3 regions of the Synechococcus sp. OH20 genome follow, and region 3 is predicted to be linked to each of the others. Evidence: predicted binding sites of a transcription regulator. Region 3 holds the regulator's gene; each other region holds the start of a gene.
The links. Region 3 encodes NtcA, which controls nitrogen genes in cyanobacteria. Its sites were predicted from a motif close to GTANCNNNNGNTAC; they were not measured.
Positions count from the first base shown of each region.

Region 1 (6,942 bases), on a different contig from region 3:
CGTGCGCAACACCTGAACAATGGGATCCAAAGCCTCATGCAGCCAGCGGTTGACCCCGATCACCATGCCGCCCAAAACCCCCACCAGACTGGCCAAGAAAAACCCAATGAACACCCGCTGCAGGCTGGCCCAGATTTGCCAGAACAGTCCTTTGGCGTTGCCGCCGTAGTCAAAAAAGGGATCTTTAATGAGGGGATCCCAGGTGTCCTGCCAAACTTGGAGCGGGGTGGGCAGGTTGGCGCCGGGCCGGCTGTAGAGGATTTGCCAGAGCAGGAGCACGATGAAAATTGCCGTAGCGGGCAAGAGAATGCGGCGCAGCGCTTGATGGATCCGGACTCGTTGCCTCCAAGCGGATCCAGAGCTCGTGGCAGAAGGGATCCCGGCATGGGCCTGAAGAGAGGCACCTTGGCTCAGCAGCCAACGGCCTAAGCGGATGAGCAAAGGGAAGAGGTGGCAGCCCACCTTCAAGGCAAAGTGGAGAAGATGCATAGTTTGCTGAGAGTAGGGCTATGGTCAAAGTCAGCGTAGGGAAAGTGCAAGAGAGAAGAGGTTTAATTTGAACCTGTCTGGGGGCTCTTAGGGAAATCTCTCGGACAGGGGGCTTGCAGGTGTTCTGCAAGCCCTGGAAGGAGCAGGCTAGGCCAGCTTCTTGATGGCCAATTTCTCCAGATAGGCAGCCGGATTTTCGGGGTCGAACTTCACCCCATCGAAGAAGGTTTCCACGCCGCGAGAGGTGCTGGGGGGAATGGCGGCCTCTTGGCCAATGGCTTTGGCGGCCTCGCGCCAGAGATCTTCTCGGTTGACCTTGTCCACCAGGGCTTTGGTATCCGTGTCGGCGGGCAGATAGCCCCAGCGGATGTCTTCGGTCAGGAACCAAAGGTCGTGGCTCTTGAAGGGGTAGGAAGCATTGTCTTGCCAGAACTTCATCAGGTGGGGGCTGTTTTGCACCACTTTGCCGGTGCCGTAGTCAAAGGTGCCTTTGGCGCGACCCAAGATATCGGCCACAGGAACCCCCAGCCAGCGGCGGTCGCCGATGATCCGGCACATTTCCTCTTTGTTCTCCATTTGGTCGCACCAGATCTGGGCTTCTTGCACCGCCTTCAACAGCGCCAAGGTGGCTTTCGGGTGGGCATCCACCCAGTCAGCCCGCAGAGCAAAGGCTTTCTCAGGATGGCGATTCCACAGCTCGCCGGTGGTGAGGGCGGTATAGCCCTCTTTTTGGTTCACCAGTTGAGCATTCCAAGGCTCGCCCACACAGAAGGCTTCCATCGTTTTGGATTTCATGTTGGCCACCATCTGGGGCGGCGGCACCACAATGACAGAGACATCGCCATTGGGATCGATCCCGCCGGCGGCCAGCCAGTAGCGCATCCACAGGTCGTGGGTGCCGCCGGGGAAGGTTACCGCGCATTTGGGATCCCTGCCGGCAGCTCGCGCTTCCGCAAACTTGGCTTTGAGGGGGGAACTATCCAGGCCAATTTGCAAATCCCGGTACTCGTTGGCAATGCTGATGCACTGACCGTCCAAGTTCAGGCGGGCCAGAATGTACATCGGTACCGGCTTGCCATCGGTAACTTTGCCGGTGGTGATGAGATAGGGCATGGGGGTGAGAATGTGCGCCCCATCGATGCCGCCAGCAGCGGATCCCAGCACCAAGTTGTCGCGGGTGGTGCCCCAAGAGGCCTGCTTGACCACCTCCACGTCCTTCATGCCGTACTTGTCAAAAAACCCCTTCTCTTTGGCGATGATCAGGGGGGCGGCGTCGGTGAGAGCAATGAACCCCAGCTTGGCCCGCGGGGTCTCGGGAGTATCGGCCTGGGCCACCCAGTAGCCCTGACCCAAAGATTGCGATTGGGCGCGTGGGATCCCAGCCGCGGCTGCTCCTGCTGCCAGGGCGGCTGCCCCGGCCAAAAATTGGCGACGGGAGAACAGTTTAGACATCGGAACCTCCAAGATTTTGAACGACGCAGAGAGAAAACCTTCCCCAGACTTGGCCCCTACTTAGCAAGCCATCACGGGGGAAGAAGCAGTTTGAGCAGCCGATGGACGCTGGCGCGGCCTGGCCCCGAAGTGCTCAATCAGCAGCTCCACCAAGACGGGCTTGAGGTCTTCGCAAGGGATCCCTCGACGCACACATTCGCCCAGCTTGGCGTCTTTGCCCACTTCTCCCCCCATGTAGATGTCCACCGCTTCCACCGGCTTGCCGTCCTTGCGGGCGGTGGTGCCCATGAGGCCGATATCGGCCACCTGGGGCTGGCCGCAGGAGTTGGGGCAGCCCGTCCAGTGGATGCGCACCGTCTGCGGGATCTCCAGCTCGGCTTCCAGCTCTTCCATTAGAGCCACAGCGCGGTTTTTGGTCTCGATGAGGGCAAAGTTGCAGAACTGGTTGCCCGTGCAGGACACCAGCCCCCGCTGCAAGGGCCCTGGGTTGGGGGAGAACTTTTTCAAGAGCGGCTCTTTAAGCAGCGGCGCCACCCGCGAATCGGGCACATTGGGGATGAGCACGTTCTGCTCCACCGTCAGCCGCAGCTCCCCGGAGCCGTATACCTCCGCTAGGCGGGCCAGCTCCATCATCTCCAGGGCATTCAGCCGTCCCACCGGCACGTGCAGGCCAACGAAGTTCAAGCCCGGCTGCTTCTGGGCATGCACCCCCAGGAGATCCCGCTTCTGCCAGACCACCTCATCTTTTTCCGCCGCTCTGGAGAGCGGATGGCCAATCTGCCGCTCCACAGCCGCCCGAAACTTCTCCAGGCCCCACTCGTCAATGAGCCACATCAGCCGCGCCTTCTGCCGGTTGGCCCGCAGGCCGTGATCCCGGTAGACCAGCAGCACCGCCTCGCACAGAGGAACCACATCGCGCGGATCCACCCAGACATCCAGCCCGATGGCCTCGGCACAGCGGCGGGCCGAAAAAAAGCCCCCCACCAAGACGTTGAAGCCCAGCTTGCCCGCTTTGAAGGCCGGCACAAAGGCCAGGTCGTTGATCTCCGCATGAACGGAGTTGTCGCGACAACCGCAGATGGCGATGTTAAACTTACGCGGCAGATTGGTGAAGGAAGGGTTGCCCTCGCCGTTGTTGGTTACCATGTCCTGCACCTTGCGGGTGAGGCCGCGCACGTCGATCAGCTCATCTGGGTCAATGCCCGCGAGGGGGGATCCCGTAATGTTGCGCACATTGTCCATGCCCGACTGGATGCTGGTTAGGCCCACCTCCTTCAAGTAGCCCAAGATCTGGGGCATCTCCTCGATGGGGATGCCGCGCAGTTGCAAGTTCTGCCGGGTGGTGATGTCGGCTACGCCATCTTTTCCATAGGGATGGATGATCGCCGCCAACATCCGCATCTGGCCGCTGGTCAGGATCCCATTGGGCAGGCGCAGCCGCAGCATAAACTGGCCGGGCGTGCGCTTGCGAAAGAAGATCCCCAGCCACTTGAGGCGGTGATCCCGGTCGTCTTCAGGGATGTTCTCCCAGCCCATGCGGGCAAACGCTTCCAGCTCGGCTTTGACCGCCAGCCCGTCCTTTTCGCTTTTGAGGCGCTCAAATTGGTTCGCCATCGTCGCTGCCGTAGGGTAACACCGGCTACCTTAGCGATGGCCAACCGTTAACTTTGGTATTTGACGTTACATTTTGTAACAAGTTATGCCGTTTTGTCATTTTCCAATTGCGGTTTGTGCATAAAAGTAGGCTTGCAAAGGTGAGGCACAGTCATTTCAAGCAGCAATGAAACGTTTCTCTGCATCCTCATGGCTATGCAACGCTGTCGTGAACGCGCTGCTCTAACCCCCCTCTCCCTCAGGGAGAGGGGCTGGGGGTGAGGGCCTCAGGGAGAGGGGCTGGGGGTGGTCGCGTGAGCGGCGCGGAGCGCTTGGGCCATCCCTCAGGGAGAGGGGCTGGGGGTGAGGGCTGGGCGGTCTGGATCTGGCTCTGCCGTGCTATGTGTAGTCGAGGTCGATTTTGGTGAACTATGGCCGGCAACTCTATTCGCTTTGGTACCGACGGCTGGCGAGCCGTGATCGCCGACGGCTTTACCTTTCAGAACTTGGCTATTGCCGCCCAGGCCAGCGCCCAGGTGTTGGCCCGCACCTATCCCGGCGCAGGGATCCTGATCGGCTACGACAACCGCTTTCTCTCAGAAAAATTTGCTGCCCACGCTGCCGAGGTGGTGGCGCGGTTGGGGATCCCGGTTTATCTCTCTGCCTGTGCTGCCCCGACGCCGGCCTTCAGTTGGGCAGCCAAGGAGCGCGGCTGCCATGGAGCCTTGGTGATCACCGCCAGCCACAACCCGCCCCACTATTCCGGCCTCAAAGTCAAAGGCGGCTTTGGCGGCTCCGTGCCCCCGGAGGTCACCGCTGCCATCGAGCAGGAGCTGCACCACCTGCAACCGCTGGGATCCAACTCCGCACCCATCCACACCTGGGATCCCTGGCCTGGCTACCTGGCTCAGCTCAGCCGCTTTGTGGATCTGGAAAAGCTCAAAGGCTCCCCGGCCAAGATCTGGGTGGATGTCATGTTTGGCTCCGGGGCTGGGGGCCTCAAGCGCCTCTTGGGAGAGAAGGTAATTGAATTGCAGGCGCATCGGGATCCCCTATTTGGCGGCGTCTCACCGGAGCCGCTGCCGCAAAACCTGCAGACCTCTGCCCAGATCATCGCGGCGGATCCCGCCCCGTTAAAAGTGGGTCTGGTCTTCGATGGCGACGCCGACCGCATTGCCGCCCTCGACGGACAAGGCCGCTTTCTCAGCCCCCAGATCCTCATTCCCATCCTGATCGACCACTTGGCGGGGCGACGCGGCCTGCGGGGCGAAATCGTCAAAACCATCAGCGGCTCGGAGCTGTTTGTCAAGGTGGCGGAGCGCTATGGCCTGCCGGTTACCGAAATGCCCGTGGGCTTCAAATACATCGCCGAGCGCATGCTGACCACCCAGGTGTTGCTGGGGGGAGAAGAATCCGGCGGCATCGGCTACCTGGGCCACATCCCCGAACGGGATGCCCTGCTTTCTGCTCTGTACTTGATTGAGGCCGTCACCGAAACCGGGCAAGATCTGAGCGCCCTTTACCGGGCTTTGCAGGAACGGGAAGGATTTAGCTCGGTTTACCTGCGCCGCGACCTGCACCTGGCGGATCAAAACCAACAAGTCAGGCTATTTCAACAGTTGCAGGCGGATCCCCCCTCTGAGATTTTGGGGCAGAAGGTGATTAAGCATTTCGACAAAGACGGCCACAAGTTTACCCTTGCCGACGGCAGTTGGGTGATGATCCGCGGCAGCGGCACTGAACCTCTGCTGCGGCTTTACTCCGAAGCCAAAACCTTAGAAGCAGTCAATCATCTGCTGGATTGGGCAGCCGGCTTGGTCAACACAGCAGCTTCCCACCCCAGATAACTTTTGGAACCCCCTATGCCTTAGGGTTGCTGCAGTGCTGACTACTCGACTTTAATCGATACAAACTTCTGAGCCGAAATTGGCGGAATCGAAGAATCCGTAACCGTTATCAATGCAGAGAAAGAAAGGCCAATCGGAGGCTGGTTTGCTGCCGCTGGACATTGAACGGAAATGACCCCTGTGGATGTGTCAAAAAAGAAGGGAGGATTAGGTGCTGGCTCGGCTTTGAAAGTGAGTGGGCTTTTAACAGCGCCGGTAATGGTAACAGTTGGAGGCGCAGTGAGCTTCAAGTTAAGGTTAGTGCTACACTTCAAGGAAGTATCCTTATACTCAATTGCAAGAAGAGCTTTGATTGAAACAGGGATCACGGCACTGAGGTCGGCAGTCAAGAAGTTGGTAGCCGTCGTCAGCGCGGGATTGAGCTTGATGGTCACCGATCCGGCAGCTTCGCCAGGCGTCAGGCGAACAACCTCGAATTCCTGAGGTCCCTTGTTGCCTTCCTTGAAGACCAGCGTGCTGGTCGAAATAGCAAACGACGCCCCTGGAACAAAAGGATTGGGAGTTCCACTCACATCCAACACAACCTGCCCACCAATCGGAGCAACTGGATTAAGGCTGACCGCTACTTTAGCAGAAGTGCCAACTGGCTGCTTATCATCAAAGGTGATGGACTTGGGATCAACGGTAATGCTAGGCGGCTCTTGCTGCTTTAAGGTCACCGGCACGGCAACATTCACGCTGCCCACCGGATAATTGGCAGCGGTTGTGGCCGGGTCGCGGGTAACTGTGATGGTGGCATTGCCCTGCTGTGTAGCCGGGATCAAACGCGTCAGCACAACCTTAGGTGTATCTGTGGATCCCGGTGGAACGACAACTGTTACGAACGAGGCGGCTGTTGTGGAAACGCCCACCACCTGCGGGTTGCTGCTTTCTACCTTCAACACCAAGCTGCCGTTGGCCGGAGGAGCAGACGGCTTAAGCGTGAGAGTTTTTATAGAGCCAACAGTCGTCTTTGAGTCAAACGTAACTTCTGCTGGATCAACGCTAACTGTTTCAACAGGAAAGGGAGTAGGGGGAGGAGGGAAAGGGGTAAAAGGAGCAGGAGTTTCTGCTTTGATGGTCGGGAGAGGAGCAGGAGAGGGGATTGGAGGAATGGTTGGGGCTGCAACGGGAGTTTGGATGACAATCGTAGGAGCCGGCAAAGGGATCCCTGGTGGTGCTATGGGAGGTAGGCCCACCTCGGTACCACCAGTGGGCACGCTAGGAGTCTGAGGGGGAATGATCGGCCCAGGGACAAAGCTGGTGGCGTTCTTGTCCTTGGCTTGCTGGCAGCCAACCAAGCTGGCTGTGGTGAAGAAAACAGTCCCAACACTTCCTAAAGCCCGCAACCAATTTCTTCTGAACTTGATCTTCTTTGCGCTCATTTCGTGCTACCCTCACGTACCAAAATGGATATCACAGACCGGGCCAAAGTCGTCATCAGGGATTAGCCACCAGATTGATGGGAGGAGCTGCACTGGGTAGAGTCTGATTGTTCGACACAAATAGCAGTGGCAAGGTG
Region 1 is NZ_JANSIQ010000022.1:11,403-18,344, reverse strand. It holds gene ntrB (nitrate ABC transporter permease) at 1-489, opposite strand, end outside; gene NW826_RS05570 (CmpA/NrtA family ABC transporter substrate-binding protein) at 637-1,941, opposite strand; gene NW826_RS05565 (ferredoxin--nitrite reductase) at 2,002-3,555, opposite strand; gene NW826_RS05560 (phosphoglucomutase/phosphomannomutase family protein) at 3,966-5,381, shown strand; gene NW826_RS05555 (hypothetical protein) at 5,423-6,805, opposite strand.
Region 1: a site for NtcA is predicted at 3,612-3,625, ahead of NW826_RS05565 (ferredoxin--nitrite reductase). Genes of this name have one in related genera too.

Region 2 (6,942 bases), on a different contig from region 3:
GGGAACCAAGGCCTCGATTTGCTCAGGGGAGATGGGATCCTCTTGAGCGGCTGTAAACAGAGCCAGCTTTTCCAATTCCATCGCCAAGCGGCGGGAGTCGTTGCCCACCGCCTCGGCCAACTTCTGGGCTGCCGCCGGGCTGAGCTTGAGATGCCGTTGCCGGGCTTCGCTGTATACCTGTCTAAGAATGCCCTCTTCATCCCAGGGAGGCAGTTGGGGAAACTCGCGGACGATGGCCACTTTCTTGAGGATTTTGGTGGATTTGAGGCGTCCGTCCGGCTTGCTGCTGCTGGTTAACAGCAAATGTGTCGTGGGGGGCAACTGGGCCAGGGTGCGCTCCACTGCTTCCCACAGCTCTTCCGGGCAATGTTGGGTGAGTGTCGTCTCCTCCAGCCAAACCAGGCGGGCGTTGGATCCCAGGGGCGGCGTCATGGCCTGGCTGAGGCCGACAAGCGTCGATTCCGGTGGCAGGCGATCGTAATTAAAAGCAGCCCAATCGGGATCCAGCACTTGATCCCGCAACTGCTGCACCGCCTGCATCAGCCGATAGGTGTCATCTCCCCAGTAAAGGTAGACGGGCATAATACCCTAGCCCCCTCATCAACGCTCTGGCTGGATCCCTGGCCAACCTGTTTGATTGAGGCGGCTGCAGATCCCAGCAAGTTGCTCAGCCTCCGCAGAGCCGCCACTGCAACTGGTCTCCAGCCCTTTTCCGTGGTTTCTCTAGGCGTTATTTTACGTAAATCAACGCGCATGCTCCCGCCCTTTGTCCGGGATCCCCCAGAAAAAACCGGGCCAGGTTCAAGCCTCTTCCCTCTCTCTGAAAAAAGGTGCCAGCTTTGCATGATCTTTGATTTGGCCCTAGCTTGGCAAATTCTGTGTTCCCACTGAAGAAAGATCATCAATCTTCTCCTAGATTGAGCTTAGGGATAGGCATCGGGAGGGGGTCGCGAACGATGGACACCATTGGCGAACTGGAGTTCAAGGTACAGGTTCTGGCTCGCTGCCTGGGATCTGCTTTGGGTTTAGGCCGTCCTACCCGTGTTCAGATTCATTATTGCGATCCTCAAACCTTGAATGCAGACAAATCGGGATCGGTGATTTCTCCTTTCAATTCCCAAGAAGTTAAAGGATCTCAGTTTCGCCCGTTGGCCTCGGTTGCCTAAGTGATGTTTCGAGCTTGGTCTCGACAAGGCTATCAAAATCTCTGGATACCTCTCGGCCAAAAAGAGACGGGTGAGCAGTTTAATGGGGGGATAATTCCCCCCAAAGTTGTTTCGTCTTGGGCTGCCTCTAAAACAACCAGCCCTGAAGCCAAGCCCAGGAAGAAAAGATTAGCCTTCTAGAAAGGGGATCCCTCTTGCCTTCCCGCCCTTGCTCCTGTCCGCTGGGGATATAAACTCGGAAGATGAGCTGAAGCCTAGGGTGTTGGAAGGGGTCATGCAACGAGCAACGCAAGCATGGCGCGGCCTGCTGCTGCGGGATTTCTCTATCGAGTCCTGGTGGCAGGGCAGCCTTTTGAGCCGAGTGTCGGGATCCCTGCGGCAGTGGGGCAAAAGCAGCCGGCTCGTCCAAACCTTGGATTGGATCGGTTTGGGCCTGGTGCTGCTCTACTGGTTTTTTTCGGCCCAAAGCTCCACCGGCATCCTAGGTCTGATTTTGCTGGCTATGGCGGCGCTTGTGGTCTTGGGCTGGCTGGTGGAAACCCCGAATTGGCTGCCCGTCCATCTGCCCCTAGGCCTGTTTTGGGGCATAGCCACCCTGGCCACAATCCTGTCGCCGGTTCCCTATGCAGCGCGGGACGGCTGGCTGAAGTTGACGCTCTACCTGGCCGGCTATCTGCTGCTGCAGCGTCTGCTTCGCCAACTGCAGTTCCGGGATTGGATCGTCGGATCCCTGCTCTTGGTCAGCTTGGGGATGGGGGTCTATGGCCTGCGGCAATACTTTTACGGGGCTGCCGAGCTAGCCACCTGGGTGGATCCGGAATCGGGCTTGGCAGGCCTGACGCGGGTGTACAGCTTTCTGCGCAACCCCAATTTGTATGGGGGCTACCTGGTTCCGCTCCTCCCTCTGGGGCTGGCTGCCATTTGCATCTGGCCGGGCTGGGGGATCAAGCTCTTGGTTGGGTTTACAACTGCCGTCAACTTCATCTGCCTGATGCTGACCTACAGCCGCGGCGCCTGGATTGGCGGCCTAGCAGCGCTGGGAATGATGGCGGTGCTGCTGGCGCAATGGCAAACCCCCCACTTGCCAGCCCGTTGGCGACGTTGGACGCTGCCGGCTCTGTTGGGAGGGGGGGCAGCCACGTTGTTGCTTGCGATCGTAACAGTACGCCCCCTGCGGCTGCGGGCTCAGAGCCTCTTTTGGGGACGGCTGGACACCAGCAACAATTTTCGCCTCAACGTCTGGGCCGCCGCGCTGGACATGATCCGCGACTTTCCCATCTTGGGGATCGGCCCCGGCAATGTCGCCTTCAACCGCGTCTATCCCCTCTACCAGCGGGGCAACTTCAGCGCCCTTGGGGCCTACTCGGTGCCGCTGCAACTCGCCGTGGAGACAGGCTTCATCGGATCCCTGGCTTTTGCCTGGTTTTTGTTGGTGCTCTGGGATCACGGCTGGAGAGGCTGGAACACTTTGCTCAGCTCCCGGGATCCCGAGGGCCTGTGGGTGGCAGCAGGCTTAGCGGCTTGCACCGGCATGATGGCCCACGGCCTAGTGGATACCATCTGGTACCGTCCCCAGGTACAAATGCTGTGGTGGCTGGCGGTGGCCCTCGTCACAGCCAGTCTGGGTTCTCCTCGATCCTCAACGGCCGCTGAAAGACCCAGCTCGTGAGATGCCGGCGCGGACTTCTTAGAGTGGCCCGGGCTTGGCCTTCTGGTCTTGACGAGAGCAAATCTAGAGTGGTAAGCATTCTCAGTAGAGGAACGAAAATGTATCTAGATTTACAATTTGCAGGTTTTAGTAGTGTTAGAAATTAGCGGAATTGCTGGGGATATGGGAGGCCAATGAAAAAGATCGAAGCTGTAATTCGGCCCTTCAAGCTAGATGAGGTGAAAATTGCCCTGGTCAACGCCGGCATCGTCGGCATGACGGTGAGCGAAGTGCGGGGTTTTGGTCGACAAAAGGGACAGACCGAGCGCTATCGGGGATCCGAGTACACGGTAGAGTTCCTGCAAAAGCTGAAGGTGGAGATCGTGGTCGAAGACGACCTGGTGGACACGGTTGTGGAGAAGCTGATCGCGGCGGCTCGCACCGGCGAAATCGGGGACGGCAAGATTTTCATCAGCCCTGTCGAGAAGACGATTCGCATCCGCACCGGCGAACTCAACCAGGACGCCCTGTAGAGAAGGTGAAGGTCTTGGAGCCTGGGTAGCTCGACCCGAGTCCCAGGCTGGCTTGCAGTGGGCAAATGAGGGATTTTTGCCCTATCTACTAGTGCGTTGTGAAAAGTACCGTCACTTTAGGTAAGTCGAAAAGCATGTCTACAACGATGATCCAAAAGCATAAGAACCCGCTACCTCAGCGGCTTGGGCGACTGGCCAAGTGGAGTCTAACTGCTGCTCTGACGATTTCGCTGGTTTTCCTATTGGGCCAGGGGAGTGCCTTCGCCCAGGACGCGGAAGTCGTACAGGAACATGCTGACATTGTCTGGACACTGGTGGGGGCAGCCTTGGTGTTCTTCATGCAGGCGGGGTTCGCCATGGTGGAGACGGGCTTTACCCGCGCCAAAAATGCCGCCAACATCATGATGAAAAACCTGATGGACTTTTGCATGGGCTGTTGCGCCTTTTGGTTCATCGGGTTTGGCCTGATGTTTGGAGAAAATACTGGCTTCTTTGGCAGGAGCTGGTTTGCTTTCAGTTGGCAGCAAGCCCACGAAGCAGGGGATTGGCCCTTCACCTTCTTTGTCTTCCAGATGGTGTTTGCCGCCACCGCTGCCACCATTGTTTCCGGGGCCATGGCGGAGCGCACCAAGTTCGTGGCCTACCTCATCTACTCTGTCGTCATCTCTGGGCTGATCTACCCCATCTCGGGGGGCTGGGCTTGGAATGGGCTGTTTGGCGACTACAACGGTGGCACTAGCGGCTGGCTGGAAAATCTGGGCTTCATCGACTTTGCCGGTTCGGGCGTAGTGCATTTGGTGGGGGGCGCTTCCGCCTTGGCCGGGGCCATGGTGCTTGGCCCTCGCATCGGCAAGTACGGCCCCAACGGCGAGCCGCGGGCGATTCCCGGCCACAACCTGCCCCTGGGGATGCTGGGAGTGTTTATCCTCACCTTGGGTTGGATTGGGTTCAACGCCGGCTCGACCACAGCCGCCAGCCCCGATATCGGCTGGATTGCCATGAACACGCTGCTGGCAGCTTCGGCAGGGGCCATTGGGGCGATGATCACCTGCTGGGCGCATTTTGGCAAGCCGGATATGACCTTTGCCGCCAACGGGGTGCTGGGCGGCTTGGTAGGGATCACCGCTCCTTGCAACACTGTCCACCCTCTGGGAGCTTTGATCATCGGTTCGGTGGCCGGGATCCTGGTGGTCATCTCGGCGGTGATTCTGGATACGGTGCTGAAGATTGACGACCCGGTGGGCGCCGTTTCGGTACACGGCACCTGCGGTATTTGGGGGGTGTTGGCAGCCGGGATCCCTTGGTTTGCCCACGCCGATTCAGGGGTGACCTGGGCGCAATTTGGGGTACAAGTTGTGGGCGCTCTAGCCTATTTCTTCTGGCCTTTCCTCACCTGCTTGATCCTGTTTTTGATCCTCAAGGCAACCGTTGGCCTGCGCACCAGTGCCGAAGAGGAGCTGGCCGGCTTGGATGTGGGCGAGCATGGTAACGTGGCCTACCCGGATTTTGTGATTGCTTCCGCCGAGTTGGACCAACCTTGAGGCGGCACCCCGGCTCTGAGGGGGATCCAGCGGCACCAATCGCCACTGTCAACGATGAGGAGGGCCAAGCCTGGCCCTCCCTGGCTGTAAACTGGGATGCGGTTGGATGCACTTTTGGATCCCATGCACCTGTTGATCCCGGCGGCCGGGAGTGGCAAGCGGATGGGGGCGGCGGTCAACAAGCTGTTGCTGCCACTTTTGGGCCAGCCCATCTTGGCTTGGACGTTGCAGGCGGCGGATCGGGCCGGTTCCATCGAGTGGATCGGCATTCTCTCCCAGCCCGGCGATTGGCCGGCCATGGAGCAGATCCTGGCGTCCATCGAGCTGTCCACGCCGGTGCAGCTTCTGCAAGGAGGGGCGACGCGGCAGGAGTCGGTTTACAGGGGAGTGGAGTATCTCTATGGGCGGGGAACGGTGGAGCGGGTGCTAATTCACGATGGAGCTCGCTGCTTGGCCACCCCTGAATTGTTCGATCGCTGCAGCGCCGCTCTGGAGCAGGTGGACGGCTTGATTGCGGCGATCCCTGTCAAGGATACGATCAAAGTCACCGAGACCGGCCCCAAGGGGATCCAAATCCAATCGACACCGGAGCGCAGCCGGCTGTGGGCAGCTCAGACACCGCAGGGGTTTCGCCTGTCGCTCTTGTGGCAAGCCCATCGGGAGGCGCTGGCCCAGGGGTGGCAGGTAACCGATGACGCAGCCCTGTTCGAGAACCTGGGTTGGCCGGTTTACATCGTGGAAGGGGAGGAGTCTAACCTGAAGTTAACCACCCCCTGGGATCTGGTGCTGGCCGAGCAAATTCTACAGCAGCGCCTCGAGCTGGCGCGTTAGCTTAATCCCTTACTCTCTGTCGCCCTCACCCCCAACCCCTCTCCCAAAAGGAGAGGGGAGTTTTGGGGGATCGGCTGCTGTTAGGATGCAGGCTGCTGGGGCGAGAGGAGAGCAGATGAGCGAGGAGACTTCGTCCTACTGGCCTGTGCACATTGTCGGCGCCGGCCCCGGGGATCCCGAGCTGATTACCCTGCGGGGCCAGAGAGCGCTCGCGGAAGCAGATGTAGTATTCTACACAGGCTCTTTGGTGCCGGAGGGGCTGCTGACCCATTGTCGCCCTGGGGTGGAGGCCATCGACACACGAGCGCTCACTTTGGAAACGCTGCTGCCCCAGATGGTGGAGCGGGTCAAGGCAGGGCTGCGGGTGGTGCGGCTGCAGGATGGGGATCCGTCTCTTTACGGTGCTCTGCACGAGTTGCTGATTCGGCTGGCGGAGGCCGGGATCCCCTTTGAGATCGTGCCGGGGGTGAGCGCCTTTCAACTGGCAGCCGCCCGTCTGCAGGTGGAGCTAACGGTGCCGGAGCTGGTGCAGACGATTATCCTCACCCGCGCCAGCGGTCGGACGCGCGTGCCGGCAGCGGAAGCCCTGGCCAGCCTGGCGGCCCACCGCGCCTCTTTGTGTCTCTACCTGAGCGCCCGCCATGTGGAACAGGCCCAGGCGGATCTCCTGACCCACTATCCCGCCGATACCCCGGTGGCCATTTGCTACCGTCTGGGCTGGCCGGACGAGCGAATCTGGCTGGGATCCCTGGCGGAGATGGCGGCCCTCACCCGGCAAGCCAGCCTGGAACGCACCGTGCTCTACCTCATCAGTCCCGCCCTACGGGGCTTGGCAGGAGCCGGCTCGGCCCGCTCGCGGCTCTACAGCCCTGACCACGCCCACCTCTTCCGCCCCAAAATTGGCCGGCGGGCCCATTTGTAACAGACTCTTTCAGTATATTGACGGATGACGGCAGGCTGAACATAATGACGATGAGGCAGCAAGATGAGGTCAAATACTTTGGCTTCTGGCTGCAGGGCGCCCATCTTTGCCAAAAGAAGTGGATCCCTTTTGGGGTTGTTGCAAGACTTTTTTTCTCCCTCTTTCTAGCCTTATGCTTATGGATGACTCATCTGCTGCTCGCAGCGCGGCAACCCTGATCAAGACTTTGCAGAAGGCCCTTGCTCCCCTGCCAAGCCGTTCGGCGCTGAAACAAGATGTCCTTTACCTGATGGTGGAGCTC
Region 2 is NZ_JANSIQ010000011.1:127,666-134,607, forward strand. It holds gene holA (DNA polymerase III subunit delta) at 1-582, opposite strand, end outside; gene NW826_RS02585 (IctB family putative bicarbonate transporter) at 1,441-2,835, shown strand; gene NW826_RS02590 (P-II family nitrogen regulator) at 3,009-3,347, shown strand; gene NW826_RS02595 (ammonium transporter) at 3,482-4,888, shown strand; gene ispD (2-C-methyl-D-erythritol 4-phosphate cytidylyltransferase) at 5,012-5,719, shown strand; gene cobM (precorrin-4 C(11)-methyltransferase) at 5,835-6,641, shown strand; gene NW826_RS02610 (tetratricopeptide repeat protein) at 6,820-6,942, shown strand, end outside.
Region 2: a site for NtcA is predicted at 2,936-2,949, ahead of NW826_RS02590 (P-II family nitrogen regulator). Genes of this name have one in related genera too.

Region 3 (6,942 bases):
AGGCCCTGCTGGTGGCAGGCATTGACCAGCGCCTTCAGGCCCGCTGCTCCTCCATAGCTGACCTGCACGGCATAGGGATAGACGCCGTCATAGCCCCAGTTGCGCTCCCCCGGAAACTGGGCCACCGGCATGAGCTCCAGCACGTTGACCCCCAGCTCCACCAGTTGCGGCAGGCGGGGGATCAGGGCGGCAAAGGTGCCCTCCGGGGTAAAGGTGCCTACATGCAGCTCGTAGAGGATCCACTGGGAGAGCGGGATCCCCTTCCAGGCTTCATCCTGCCAGTCGAAGTGAGGATCCACCACCCGCGAAGGGCCATGGACGCCGCGGGGCTGACAGCGGGAAGCGGGATCCGGCCGCTCCACCACCCCCGCTGAGGTGTGCAGGCGGTAGAGGTAGTCCACTGGCCCCGGTGGGATCCCCTCCACTTCACCCTGCCAGTAGCCTTGCCCATCCTGGGCCAGAGGGATGACCTGTTGGACGGGGCTGATGACTTTTAGCTCCACGTGTTCGACCAAGGGCGCCCACACCGAGAAGCGGTAGTGGCCCTGGCCGCAGGGATAGGCGCCAATCCGTCTAACTGGAGGGGAAAGCACGGAACCCATTCTATAACTTGGCTTCTACTATAGCGGGGCTTGCCCCCCTAGGCCTGCCAGGTCAAGGTCTTGGGCTTCTCTGCCATAGTGGAATTAACCCTTTGCTGCTCCGTCCCTATGTTTAACTACCCGCCCAGCCATCCGGATCCCACCGTTGTCGATGTCTACCATGGGCAGCCGGTGCCGGATCCCTATCGCTGGCTGGAGGATCTGGATTCTGAGCAGACGCGAGCCTGGATCGAGGCGCAAAACCGGCTAACTTTTGACTATCTGCAGCGGATCCCGGCGCGGCAGCGGCTCCTGGAGCGCCTGACCCAACTTTGGAACTACGAAAAATACAGCCAGCCCTTCAAAGAGGGCGGCCGCTACTTCTACTTCAAAAACGACGGCCTGCAAAACCAGAGTGTTCTCTATACGCAAGAAAGCCTGGAGGGCGAAGCCCGGGTTTTGCTGGATCCCAACACGTTTTCGGAAGACGGCACTGTAGCCCTCTCAGGCATTGCCATCAGCCGCGACGGGCGCTACCTGGCCTATGGCCTCTCCCGCTCCGGCTCCGACTGGCAGGAGTGGAAGGTGCGGGACATCGAAACCGGAGAAGACCTGCCGGATCACCTGCGCTGGATTAAGTTCTCTGGGGCCAGCTGGACACGGGATGGGCAGGGATTTTTCTACAGCCGCTACGACGAGCCACCCCCCGGCAGCGAGTACGAAAGCGCCAACTACTTCCAAAAGCTCTACTACCACCGCCTCGGCACCCCCCAGTCAGAAGATGTCTTGATCTATCACCGCCCCGACCAAAAAGAGTGGGGCTTTGCTGGCGGGGTTACCGAAGATGGCAACTACCTGATCATCTCCGTCTGGCGGGGCACGGATCCCAAAAACCTCCTCTTCTACAAAGACCTACGGGATCCCAACTCGCCGGTGGTGGAGCTCATTTGCGAGTTCCAGGCCGAGTACAGCTTTGTCGGCAACGACGGCTCCCGCTTTTGGCTGCTGACGGACTTCCAGGCTCCGCGGCGGCGACTGGTGGCCCTTGACCTGGACAGCCCAGGGCAACTGCAAGAGGTGATCCCTGAGGCTGAGGAGACCCTGCAAGGGGTTAGCCTCATCCACAATCAATTTGTTGCCTTCTACCTCAAAGACGCCCACACCCAGATCAAGACCTTTGCTTTAGACGGCACCTACCAGGGGGAGATCCCTCTGCCGGGGCTGGGATCCGCCAGCGGCTTTGGCGGCAAGCGCTACGACACCGAAACCTTCTACACCTTCACCAGCTTCACCACCCCGCCCACCATCTACCGCTACGACTTCACCACCGGCAGCAGCACCCTCTTTCGCCAACCGCAGGTGGATTTCGATCCCCAGGCCTATGAGGTGCAGCAGGTGTTCTACGCCAGCAAAGACGGCACCCGCATTCCCATGTTCCTTGTCCACCGCCGTGGCCTAGCGCGGACAGGGGATCACCCCACCCTGCTGTACGGCTATGGCGGCTTCGGCATCTCTCTGACCCCCAGCTTCTCGGTGGGCCTGGTGGCCTGGCTGGAGATGGGGGGAGTTTACGCCCAGCCCAATTTGCGTGGCGGCGGCGAATATGGGGAAGCCTGGCACCAGGCGGGCACCAAGCTCAACAAGCAAAAGGTCTTCGACGACTTCATCGCCGCGGCTGAGTGGCTGATGGCCCATGGCTACACCAACCCCTCGAAGCTGGCCATCGCCGGCGGCAGCAACGGCGGCCTCTTGGTGGGGGCCTGCCTGACCCAAAGGCCGGAGCTGTTTGCCGCGGCCCTGCCCGCTGTGGGGGTGTTCGACATGCTGCGCTTTCATAAGTTCACCATCGGCTGGGCCTGGGTCTCGGAGTACGGATCCCCGGACAACCCCGAGGAATTCAAGGCCCTCTACGCCTATTCCCCCCTGCACAACCTCAAGCCCGGCACCGCCTATCCCGCCACCCTGATCACCACAGCAGATCACGACGACCGGGTGGTGCCGGCCCACAGCTTCAAGTTTGCTGCTGCCCTGCAGGCGGCACAGGGGGGATCCCAGCCCATCCTCATTCGCATCGACACCAAAGCCGGCCACGGGGCCGGCAAGCCCACCACCAAGCTCATTGAAGAGACCGCCGACCGCTGGGCCTTTTTGGTGCAGGTGCTGGGGAGGGATGGAACGGGAGTTAGCGAGCTTTAGGGCCCAGGCCCACCCGGCCGGCATAGACTGCCGCTTCCCCCAGCTCGTCTTCGATGCGCAACAGTTGGTTGTATTTGGCAATGCGCTCGCTGCGGCAGAGGGATCCGGTTTTGATCTGGCCGGCGCGGGTGGCCACCGCCAGGTCGGCGATGGTGGTGTCTTCTGTCTCACCGGAGCGGTGGCTGATCACAGAGCGAAAACCTGCCTGGCTAGCCAGGTGCATGGCCGAGACCGTCTCCGTCAGCGTGCCAATCTGGTTGAGCTTGATCAAGATGGCATTGGCGGCGCCGCTGTCGATGCCTTTCTGCAGCCGGGCTGGGTTGGTGACGAACAGGTCGTCCCCTACCAGTTGCACCCGCGATCCCAGTTGAGTGGTGAGGGCCTGCCAGCCGGCCCAGTCTTCCTCCGCCAGTCCATCTTCAATGGAAAGGATGGGATAGTTGGCCAGCAGTTGCTCGTAGTAATTGACCATTTGCTCGGCGCTACGGGCTTGGCCCTCGAAGTGGTACTGCCCATCCTGCAGCAGCTCGTTGGCGGCCACGTCCAGGGCCAAGGCGATATCTTCCCCCGGCCTGTAGCCTGCCTGTTCGATGGCCGTCAGCAACAGATCCAAAGCTGCCGCATTGGAGGGGAGATCGGGGGCAAATCCGCCTTCGTCCCCCACCCCGGTGGACAGCCCCTTCTGCTGTAGCACCGTCTTCAGCACCGCAAACACCTCGGCCCCGTAGCGCAGCGCCTCGCGAAAGCTGGCCGCACCAATGGGCACCAGCATAAACTCCTGGATGTCCACGTTGTTGTCGGCGTGGGCACCGCCGTTGAGCACGTTCATCAACGGCACCGGCAGCAAGTTGGCAAAAGGCCCGCCCAGATATTTGTAAAGAGGCAGGCTCACCGCTTCCGCCGCCGCTTTGGCCGTCGCCAGAGAAACTGCCAAAATGGCGTTGGCCCCCAGGCGGGACTTGTTGGGGGTGCCGTCCAGGTCGATCAGCAACTGGTCGATGCGGGCTTGGTTGAGGGCATCTTCTCCCCGCAGCTCCGACTGGATGGGGCCAAGAATGTTTTCCACCGCCCTCAGCACGCCCTTACCTCCATAGCGCTTGGGATCCCCGTCCCGCAGCTCGTGGGCCTCAAAGGTACCGGTCGAAGCGCCGCTGGGCACCTGCGCCAAGCCCGTTGCTCCGTTGGCCAGGCCCACCAGGGCTTCTAGGGTGGGGCGTCCTCGCGAGTCGAGGATCTCATGGGCGGTAATCCACTCGATGGCCGTTTCCACAGTTACACCTCAGCAATTGGCTAGACAGCTCTGGCCAAAGCCAGATCCCCCCACAGGCTAATAGATCCTTGACCGGGATCCCGTCAGCTTCCAGAAAACTTTAAGAGAGAGAACCCAAAGATTCTGCGGAGCTGCAGGGGTGAATTGAGCATTGGCTGGTTTGGGGGGCAGAGTTTAGGCCCCATCCCCTCTAGACAAAGCGGTGGCTCAGCCGCATCGGGTCGTGTACAGTGATCTTCTTCTTGTAAATGGAAATGTACTTCTTCTTGCGCAGCTCTCCCAACAGACGGGTGATGGTGACGCGGGTCGAGCCAATGGCTTCGGCAATGGCCTGGTGAGACAGCTTGAGATCAATGGTGACCCCATCCGGGCCAGGCACCCCGAAATCGCGGCAGAGGATCAGCAAAAAGCTAACCAGACGGGATCCCATATCGCGGTGAGCCAGCGTCTCGATCATCATCTCCGTTTGCAAAATGCGGGAAGACAAGCTCTTGAGCAGCAACATGGCCAGTTCGGCGTTCTCCCGCAGGGATTTTTCCACCTGCTCAATCGGCAGAGAGAGCAACTCAGCAGGCGTAAAGGCCACCGCGTGATAGAAGCGGTCGGAGCGCTGCCCTGTGATGAAGGAGAGCACCCCGAAGATGCTGTTTTCCCGTAGAAGAGCAACGGTAATTTCTTCCCCCATTTCGTAGACCCGCGAGAGCTTGACAGCTCCTTTCACCAAAAAGTAAACCCGCTCCGCCGGATCCCCAGGGAAAAAGATGGTCTTACCACGTTCAAACGTTTCGATAACCGGAGGATGGTGAGGGCCTCCCAGTTGCTTGAAGGCTGTGATCAGAGATTTTTCTGCGACGGCCACCACCATACTCATCAACCTTTTGAGGTCAGTTTATACCTAAGATCAATCCATGTAAGATCAATTTAGAAGCATTGGGCCGAGTTGCAACCCTATCGACTCCAGAATCGGCAACAATAGCCGGGTTTACCCTAAGGTAGAAGGTTCTGCCTAGGCATCTTTGTAGCATGGGCTACGTTTTTAGGTCTCGTTTCTGTTCCACAAAGGGATCCCAAGCCAAGGGTAGGATAAGGGCTATTGTCACTGGGGCCTTGCCAGCTCTGGGTGGTAGGAAGCAAGTGGTGGACTGGAAAATCCTATGGGGATCCCGGAGGCTGTTGTTGCTGCACCTTCTCAACTGAGCCGCCAGCATTTCACAGTGCGGATGCCGGAGCCGGCCAAGCATCTGCTGGAGGTGGAACTACAGATCCAAGAGGTGGATCCAGAAGTGCCTCTGCGACTGCGGCTGCCGGTGTGGACGCCGGGATCCTACCTGGTGCGGGAATATGCCCGCCATGTGCAAGAGTTTCAGGCGGCAACGGAGCAAGGGATCCCTTTGGCCTGGCGGAAGGTAGATAAGAACACTTGGGAGATCGAGCCGCCGGGCTGTTCGGCTGTGAAGGTTCGCTATCGGGTCTATGCCTACGAGCTGACGGTGCGCACCAACCATTTGGATCTCACCCACGCCTACTTCAACGGGGCGGCGCTCTTTTTCTATGTGCCCGGTCGCGAGCGGGAACCCTACACCTTGACGGTGATCCCTCCCAAGCCAGATTGGCGCATCGCCACCAGTTTGCGGCCTTTGAGGTCTTCTTCTGAGGATCCTGCTTCCGGCCAGTCTTTTGTGGCGGCAGACTACGACGAGCTGGTGGATAGCCCGGTGGAGGTGGGGCTGCACCAGTTGCGGTCGTTTGCAGTGGAAGGGATCCCCCACTACTTGGTGGTCTGGGGAGCGGGCACTCTGGATTTGGAGCAAGCGGTGACCGATGCCGAGAAAATTGTCCGGGCCACTGCGGCGTTTTTCGGCGGGCTGCCCTACGACCGCTACTGGTTTATTGTGCATTTGTCGGCAGGGGGATTTGGCGGCCTAGAGCACAAGTACAGCACCACCCTCAACTATTCTGGCCTGGAGCTGCGTCGGCCCCAGTCCTACCGCCGCTTTTTGGCGCTGCTGGCCCACGAGCTTTTCCATGCTTGGAACGTCAAGCGGCTGCGCCCTCTGGCTTTGGAGAAAATTGACTACAACCAAGAAAACTATGTGGACTGCCTCTGGTTTTGCGAGGGGGCGACCAGCTACTACGAAAATGTCATCTTGCTGCGGGCAGGGATCCTCACTGCCAAAGATTTTTTGCAGATCCTGGCCGAGCAAATTGGCCGGCTGCAGCGTACTCCGGGTCGGGCCGTGCAATCGCTGCGGGAATCCAGTTTCGACACCTGGATCAAACTCTACCGTCCCCACGAAAATAGCCTCAACAGCCAGGTTTCCTATTACCTCAAGGGCGCTTTGGTCTGCTGGCTGCTGGATCTGCACATTCGCCACCTTTCGGGGGGCCAGGGATCCCTGGACACGGCCATGCAGGATTTGTGGCAGCGCTTTGGCCGGTTTGAGAAAGGCTACACCCACCAAGACTTGCGGGAAGCCTTTGAGCGGGCAGCCGGCGCCGATCTTGGCCGCTTTTTCGCCGCCTATGTGGAAGGTACGGAAGAGCTGGACTACAACGCTCACCTCCACCCTTTTGGCCTCACCCTCAAGGCCCACTTCAGCCGCCCTGACCCTTCCCCCTATCTGGGCCTGAACTTCAACGGCGAAGGCAACCGCATCAGCACAGTGGAGATGGGATCCCCGGCCCAAAAAGCAGGCATCTGGGCCGGCGACGAGCTGGTGGCCTTGGATGGCTTCCGGGTAAGCGCTGCCAATTTGTCAGAACGCTTGGCGGCCTACCAGCCCCACCAGGTCGTCTGCCTGAGCGTCTTTCAAGGCGATCAGTTGAAACACTTCTGGATCCCCTTGGATCCACCCCGCCCGGATGTTTACACCCTCGAAGCGTTGCCGCAACTCA
Region 3 is NZ_JANSIQ010000036.1:348-7,289, reverse strand. It holds gene treZ (malto-oligosyltrehalose trehalohydrolase) at 1-593, opposite strand, end outside; gene NW826_RS07905 (prolyl oligopeptidase family serine peptidase) at 711-2,777, shown strand; gene eno (phosphopyruvate hydratase) at 2,764-4,047, opposite strand; gene ntcA (global nitrogen regulator NtcA) at 4,238-4,912, opposite strand; gene NW826_RS07890 (M61 family metallopeptidase) at 5,202-6,942, shown strand, end outside.